Regions from separate parts of the Mesobacillus subterraneus genome, predicted to be linked through region 2. Evidence: riboswitches for the same ligand, from Rfam matches in the RefSeq annotation. Region 2 holds a riboswitch; the other holds the start of a gene.

Region 1 (4,013 bases), 1.3 Mb from region 2:
GTCCGATTGCAACAAGACTCCTACCAGAAGAAACAAACAATGACCCGCTTTACATCACGATCACCATCCTAGTCTTTTTACTCGCATCAGCAGTGGCCATCGGCATCTTTATTTTTCAGAGCAAGAAAGATCAGAAAAAGATTTAACGTCTAAGAAAAGCGCAAGCGCCTTGTTCAGCCCCGACAAGCGCTGGAGGGGCCTGCCTGTGAAGTCGTTCTTTGACTTCATTGGCAGGACCGAAGCGACTCGAGGGGCTAGGCGCTGGAGCTGGACAATTCTCAAAGTGAATATATGCTTTCTTATTCAGTAAAAAAGGAGCTCAACTTCTAAGTTGAACTCCTTTTGTTTACTATTAAACCTCATATTCAGGATAAATCAATTCATTGTCTATAAAGATCCTGCATTCAACCGTAATAGCACCACCGAGACTGACCTTGATATTCTGGTGTGCTCCTTCACTATTTTTGATTACCCCATTTAAAGTCGCTCGATCAAAGGCAAACCCAAGATTCTGGTCCTGTAATTTGCCGTCCACATAGAGTTTTTCCCCACTAAACCAGGTATTCTCCACTTGTATATGATGCCCTTTATATGTAACCTCAAATACTTTCTTCATTTCCATCCCCCTATCCCTTGTTTTATATACGGATAAGGAGACTGGAAGTTCCATGAAAAAAGGAAGCATCGGGTAACTTTCCTTCACCCAATACTTCCTGAAACCTCTATCCAACAATCAATCTTTCTTTCGGATAATGGCATTTTGGCTCTAGCTTTCCGCGGTTGAACAGGAATATGAATGATAGAATCCCTATTCTTCCTATAAACATCAAAGAAATAATGACAATCTTTCCTGCCGTGCTAAGTTCAGGAGTGATTCCCATCGACAAGCCGGTCGTCCCGAATGCTGAACTGACTTCGAACATGATTTCCATCATCGTGAAGTTTTCAGTCGCGTTCATGATCACCACAGCGGCGAAACAGAGCAGCATCGCCAGAAAACTAACCACTACCGATTTCCGGATATCTTCCTCATGCAGCTCCCGTCCAAACACCTTGATTGCATTATGCCCTTTTGCAAAATTGATGATCAGTAAAATAATGACCGCAAAAGTAGTCGTCCTTATCCCGCCGCCAACAGAACTTGGCGACGCTCCAATAAACATCAAAAAGCAAAGAAGCAGTAAGGTAGGATTAGAGAAATCACTCACATTCATAGTAGCAAGCCCGCCATTTCTAGTGGAGGACGATTGAAACCAGGCATAAAAAAATGATTCATGCCAGTTATAGTCCTTGAAAAAATGATTATATTCAAAAAGCAGAATGGCAAATGTACCGAAGAACATAAGCGCAAAGAATGTTAAGGTGGTCAGTTTCGTATATAAGGAAAAATGTGATCGATTGTGTTTTTTACGATTCAAAAAGAACTCCTTAACTTCCACTAATACCGGGAATCCAATCGCACCTAAGGTTAGTAGGATGATGTTCACGGTTTGCACAAAGTAATCATGCGCAAAAGGAATCAGCGAACTTCCTGTAATGTCAAAGCCAGCATTCGTCGTTGCACTGACCGCTGCAAATAAGCCTTGGAGATAGGCTTCTTGCCATGTCGGGAAAAAACGAAGAAAATAGGTGCCTAATATAAGGGCCCCCACCGCCTCGATCAAGAGGATGATAGCCAATATTTGTCTCATGAGCTTGACCAGACCTGACATTTGAGACTGATTTTGGTCGGTCATGATTAACTGCCGATCTTTAAGACCGATCCTCCTGCGTAATATCATCCAGAAAAACGTACCAAGCGTCATGATCCCAATACCGCCAAACTGGAGGATGAACATTAATATGAAAACGCCCGGTGTACTAAAGGTGTCCGGTGTCGATACCACCGCTAGCCCTGTCACACTCACCGCACTGACTGCCGTGAATAAAACGTCAATCAAAGTCCAGCTCACCCCAGGCTTGAGCGCAATAGGGAGACTGAGGAGCGACGCCGAGATCAATACAGCAATGACATAAAAAAACACAATGATTTGCGCAGGTTTCAGCCAGTTCCTTTTTAAAATTTTCGCCAAGATTTACCCCTTCTTACTTTGTCAGATTAATTTTCAAAAACACAAAAAGACCATCCCTAATAAGAATGGTTAATGTTCATATCATCAACCCTTCTCTCTTCACGGCTTACGGAGTTAGCTGTCGGATTAGGGATTGAGAGTATCCCTTTTTAGCTTCAATCACTAAAATTCACCCCAAGATAAAATAGCTTTATCAAAATCGGTTCCCCCGCTCAAAAGATTCAGCATAAAGGCTTTTTATTAAAATGAATAAGTATAAATTACTCCTATCGCTTAAGAGTGTCAATCTCTTTTTAAAAATCACATGGACGTTTCATATGTAAATTTCAGTAAACACCTGAATAACAAGCAGAACAAAAAGCGCAAGCGCCTCGTTCAGCCCAGACAAGCGCTAGAGGGCCGACCGGTGAAGTCGTTCTTTGACTTCACCTGAGCGGACCGTATAGCCGACTGTTCAGAAACGCAGAAAACTGGAGACTCCGACAAAGAAGCGCTTTTTGCTTCTGCCGGCGGAGTTGAAGTTTCGGAGTTTCTAGGAGGCGACACTAGACTAGCGTCTCGAGGAGTTAGGAGCCGCAGCTAGCCAAGCGACTCGAGGGGCTAGGGGCTAGGCGCTTTTAAAAAATACATGTTGTTTTCCACACTAAATAATTTTATAAATACCTAAACAATAAGAAAAGGCACTGTTTGAAAAAACAATGCCCTCGCTTTATTTTGCAGTGAAGTGATCTGAAAAATACAACCGGAATTCGCAAATCACTGATAAATCTACAATCTAGTGTTCAAAGAGAATGACTAACATTGTAAAGTAGCTTGCTTCATTGCCACCCCTCTATTCCTGACCCTGATCCATACACACCAACTAATCAACCGGAATCTCAATCTTATGATTGTAGTTTTTCACATAATGGAACCCTTCGATGAGCAGATCCTCTGGCATGGACTTCGTATCAAAGACCATCGTCCGCTCACTGGTGAATTTATCTGTATTTCTGTCCAATCTCTGGCCAATCGTTGTTTTTAAAGGAGTCACTTTGTCCCCACTTTGAATAGAAACGCCGTCAAGCAGTAGGTTCCAGTCTGTTTCAATCGTGATTTCAATTCCACGCTCAGTAGGAACGACGCTTTTAATCCAAAGATCTTTTCCTTCAAGATCATGGTGCGTATTGTTACCAAGTGGGATCTGTTCCGATAGTTTCTGGTATCCAACAAACTCGTTAAAAACCAATTCTAGAGAATGCAGCTCTTCAGGCAGACCATCGAAACGCAAATCGAACTTGCTTCCATTAAACGTGCTCTGTACACCATAACCCATATTGTCGATGGATTGACCATTTGCCATTAACTTGACCCCTTCAAAGCCAAAATGGAGTCGATTAAAATTATCCACGTCCATTTTCCCTTCGATCACTGTTAAAGTTGGGGTCGCTGTAATCGTTTTGAAAGTAACTGAACCTTTATCGACCTTTACCGTCTCTTTAATAGACTGTTTTATCTGTGTCTGCATGGCTTTGTTTGGATCATAAGGAAAAGTGATGCTCCCTTCCCGATGTTCTTCCCCTTGCCAAAAATGCAAAGTCAGTTTCTTCGAAAATGGACTGACTGGATCAAAATACATCGTCCCTTTAATTTCTGTGCCGGCATCATTCACCTTTGACATGCTGCCTCCACTATGGGCATTGGTAAGAAAACCTGTTATTTCATCACCAATAAAGGCGTAGTCCAGTGAATCCTCAAGACCCTGAGGATTGAAGAGTGTATAGTACATAACCAATTGATTCGGATCGGTCATGATCCCGTCAATGATCAGCTCTGTTCCATCACTCAATGTCGTTTTTTTATCAATGATTTGCCCCATGCCTTTATCATTCAAGTCCTTCATTGTTCCAGTCATAATTTCCTCATAACCAAAGATTTTTTTCCCATAAAAGGCTAAGGCAT
Region 2 (4,013 bases):
TTGGCAGTTTTAACGCCAATTACTGTGATATTGTATTTAGCACGCAGATTGATTTCAATCAAATTTTTTCCAGCCATGCTCATAGGAAGCTTTATTTCCTCAATACTGTAATCATCGGAGAGCTCGATAAAGTTCAAAACATTTGGTGATGCCATCAGCTGATGGGCGACTCTCTCCCCCATATCCCTTTCCGGGAAAATGACCTTGTCGGCTCCTACCTTGAACAATACTTGCGCATGGTGTTTGTTAAGAGCCTTGGCAACGACATTGGCAACTCCCATCTCTTTTAAAATAAGTACCGTGAGGATACTAGCCTGAATGTCATCCCCAATCGCTACAATGACAGTATCAAAGTTCCTTATCCCTACTGCCTTCAATGTTTGCTCATCCGTTGAGTCACCGATTACTGCATGAGTGACATGTTCTTTGTAGTCCTCAATATGTTGTTCACTTTTATCAATCCCCAACACTTCGACTCCTTCATTGTATAAAGTCGTCGCTACACTTGATCCGAAACGGCCCATGCCGATTACTGCGTATTGCTTTGCCATAAAAAACATCCTCCTACCCAATCATCACTTTCCCAGCCGGATATCGATAATGATCCTCTTTTCTTCTTTTCGCTACTGCAAATGCCAGTGTTAGCGGACCAACTCTGCCCGCGAACATGGTAATCGTTATTAATATTTTTCCGTATGATGACAGTTCTGGCGTCAAGCCCATTGAAAGTCCTACTGTTGAAAAGGCTGAGACTGTCTCAAAGAATATCATCAAAAAATCTTTTCCTGGTTCAGTGATGGTCAGCATCATTGTAATTAAAATCACTAAAAAAAGCGCAATCATTGTAACCGTCAATGATTTGGAAATGATGCTATGCTCCATTCTTCTGCCAAAAAAAGTGACATCCTCCCTGCCGCGAATTTGTGACTTGACTGCACCGATCAAGACGGCAAATGTCGTTGTTTTAATCCCGCCGCCTGTCGATCCTGGAGACGCCCCAACAAACATCAGGAAAATAATGAAAAACAAGGTCGATTGCTTCAGGTCCGGAATATTCAATGTATTGGATCCCGCTGTCCTTGGGGTGACAGCCTGATAAATTGCACCAAATATATTACCAGTCATTGTTAACGGCTTCAAGGTGGATGGGTTGTTAAATTCAAGAATGAAAATCAGGAGAGCTCCTCCGAATACCAGAACTCCCGATACAAATAAGACGATTTTTGTATGCAGGGAAATTCTTTTCGTGCTTCGATATTCAAACAGCTCATTCATGACGATGAACCCAATCCCTCCTAAACTAATAAGAGCAATCATGGTGAGATTGATAATCGGGTCTTCAGCATAGGCAGTGAGCCCGTTGAATCCACCCATCAAATCAAATCCAGCATTATTAAAATTAGAAATGGCATGAAAAAAACCAAAATAAATCGCTTCTCCTGCAGCCATTTCCTGTGAAAACCTCAGTGAAAGAATGATTCCACCAGCAATCTCGATCACCGCTGTAAAAAGAAAGATTCGTTTGACAAGCCTGACAATCCCTTCTACAGTCGCGTTATTCAATGATTCCTGGATGATCAGCCTTTCTTTAAATGAAATTCTTTTTCCTAAAATAAATGCAAATAAAGTGGCGAAACTCATGAAACCCAATCCGCCAATCTGAATCATCGAAAGGATGACCATTTCCCCGAATCTTGTGAAGGTATCACCGGTGTCAACTACGACAAGCCCTGTTACACATGTTGCGGAGGTTGCAGTAAACAATGCATCCAAAAACGGAAGTCCTTTCCCATTTACTGTTGAAGATGGCAATGACAGCAACAGTGTCCCTAAGAAAATAATTGCTCCAAACCCAAAGACAAGAACTTTCGGTGGGTCCAGCCTAAAAAATATTTTCCTGCGCATGATCCTTCCTTCTTTCCTTAGTATGAGGAATTATGCGTCTAATATTTCTATTCAGGGATTTTGTTCATACTGGAATTTTAAAATAGGCGACATATCTAAAATACAGCAAAACAAAAAAGCCCCCAGAGGCTAAAAGATTGCAGCCTTGTGGACTTATCAAAATTCTCGTCGCACAAGCTTCATCTTCCTCTTCTGCAACGCTTACGGAGTTAGCTGTCGGATTAGGGCTCAGAATAGCCCCGCCTAATATTAGGCCTCACCCCAAGTGGATTGCCTCCACAAAGTTGGTTCCCCCGCTCCAATCGGATTCAGCGATTTAGAAATATGAAACTCATTAAATTTTCGTTCAGAAATCTGAAACTGTTGTAATCATACTCCTGCGGCATTCCATTGTAAACACGAAAAGGAAGCCAAAAATGACTCATTTTATTCAATTTAATCCAATATTGATGACAAATCTTCGTTTCTCTTACTGAATCGCTGTTTTTCTTTGTTTTTCATTTTGGGCATAAGGATGACTTTCACTCCAGCGCTCGCGGTTTATAGCCATTCATTTAAAGGTAAATAATAGGGTTGATATTGTTAGTTTTAAATGTTTTGCAAACATTTTTTTTGGGAGGTTAGCGGGATGAAAGCCATGATTATATTAAATCCATCGTCAGGAAAAGAAAAAGCGACTGACTACGCTGAAAAAATAGAGGAAACCTTACAGGATAGGTACGATGTTATCGATATACGGAGAACCGAGAAAGAAGGCGACGCTTCTGCATTTGCTACTGAGGCCTGCATTGGTTTATACGATGCGGTCATTGCAATGGGGGGAGACGGGACAATCAACGAGGCCATTAATGGACTTGCCGAACAAGCCCACCGGCCTGCTCTCGGCATCATCCCACTCGGAACGGTCAATGATTTTGCCAGGGCACTCAGTATTCCGCTTGATCCCTATAAAGCCATTTCAATTCTGGCTGAGCAAAACCTCAAGCCTGTGGATATAGGTAAAATCAATGAGAATTATTTCGCCAATGTTATAGCATTAGGGGCCCTTGCAGAAGCTTCTTACAATGTAAGCCCTGAACTAAAAACCAGACTTGGTTCGCTTGCTTACTTTATGGAAGGGGCAAAATCTTTCTTACATGGAGAGGCAATCGATTTATGTGTCGAACACGAAAACGGTAGATGGGAAGGGCATACGTTCCTGTTGATCGCCTCCCTCACGAATTCTGTCGGCGGGTTTGAAGATCTGGCCCCCCGAAGCAAGCGTGAATGATGGAAAGTTCCATGCTTTTATAATCAAGAAGATGTCCGTCCCGAAAATCGCGTCACTCATCCCATCGCTTCTGAAGGGTGAATTGGAGGAAAGTGAAGAAGTTGAATATATCCGGACCTCCTTCCTTAAGGTAACTTCTGACAAACAGCATGTGGTGAACATCGACGGTGAAGAAGGCGATCCATTGCCTTTCAATGCCAAAGTCCTACCTGGACATGTTGATGTTTTTGTTCCTTTTAAAAATGAAAAAAACTGAGCGGGAATGTAATCCTTGCTCAGTTTTTTCGTATTTACTTCATACTAGAATTAAAGTTATAGAAGAACTTAGCTGTGATTGAGCCATCTTCGTTTTCCTTGATGTCCGTTACGTGAATACCAGAATCAGCCGGTGTTGCACCATAGCCCTTCCAGAAGTAGTAAGAACCTGTGTGGTACTCGGCAGGCACTTGTCCTGGCATGTCACCAACCGGCTCATCACCGTCAGGATATTTAGCCAGCAATACGAGCACAGGAACATAGCCTGTTGCTTCATTGTATGCCACATGATTAGGCTCTTCAATTGAAACCTGTCACAATAACGATGTTTTCTTGACAGCTATAGACTTCCTACCTTTTATCTAAAAAAACAAGACTTCGCAGGAGCGAAGTCTTGTTTAAATATATCCTACAGGATATCCATCCAAATCTTAATCGCAGTACCCAAAATCAATACTGCAAGAATGTACTGAAGGATCTTCGTATTTACTTTCTTACCTGCATTGGCACCGAGTGGTGATGCGATTAGACTCGCTACAACCATGATCAATGCTGGCCAGAATTCTACCTGTCCCGTGGCAAG

The links. A riboswitch is a leader RNA that binds a small molecule or an ion and turns the genes downstream of it on or off. The one in region 2 is predicted to bind cyclic di-AMP.
Region 1: linked by a shared signal. The riboswitch ahead of LC048_RS20220 (TrkH family potassium uptake protein) and the one ahead of LC048_RS02115 (TrkH family potassium uptake protein) in region 2 are both predicted to bind cyclic di-AMP.

The regions. Positions count from the first base shown of each region.
Region 1 covers NZ_CP129019.1:3,881,696-3,885,708, forward strand. The annotation lists gene LC048_RS20210 (DUF1129 family protein) at 1-146, shown strand, start outside; gene LC048_RS20215 (hypothetical protein) at 353-616, opposite strand; gene LC048_RS20220 (TrkH family potassium uptake protein) at 723-2,072, opposite strand; cyclic di-AMP (ydaO/yuaA leader) riboswitch at 2,161-2,309, opposite strand; gene LC048_RS20225 (DUF4179 domain-containing protein) at 2,935-4,013, opposite strand, start outside.
Region 2 covers NZ_CP129019.1:428,287-432,299, reverse strand. The annotation lists gene LC048_RS02120 (potassium channel family protein) at 1-551, opposite strand, end outside; gene LC048_RS02115 (TrkH family potassium uptake protein) at 565-1,905, opposite strand; cyclic di-AMP (ydaO/yuaA leader) riboswitch at 2,088-2,229, opposite strand; gene LC048_RS02110 (diacylglycerol/lipid kinase family protein) at 2,534-3,175, shown strand; gene LC048_RS02105 (diacylglycerol/lipid kinase family protein) at 3,141-3,431, shown strand; gene LC048_RS02100 (hypothetical protein) at 3,466-3,717, opposite strand; gene LC048_RS02095 (sulfite exporter TauE/SafE family protein) at 3,840-4,013, opposite strand, start outside.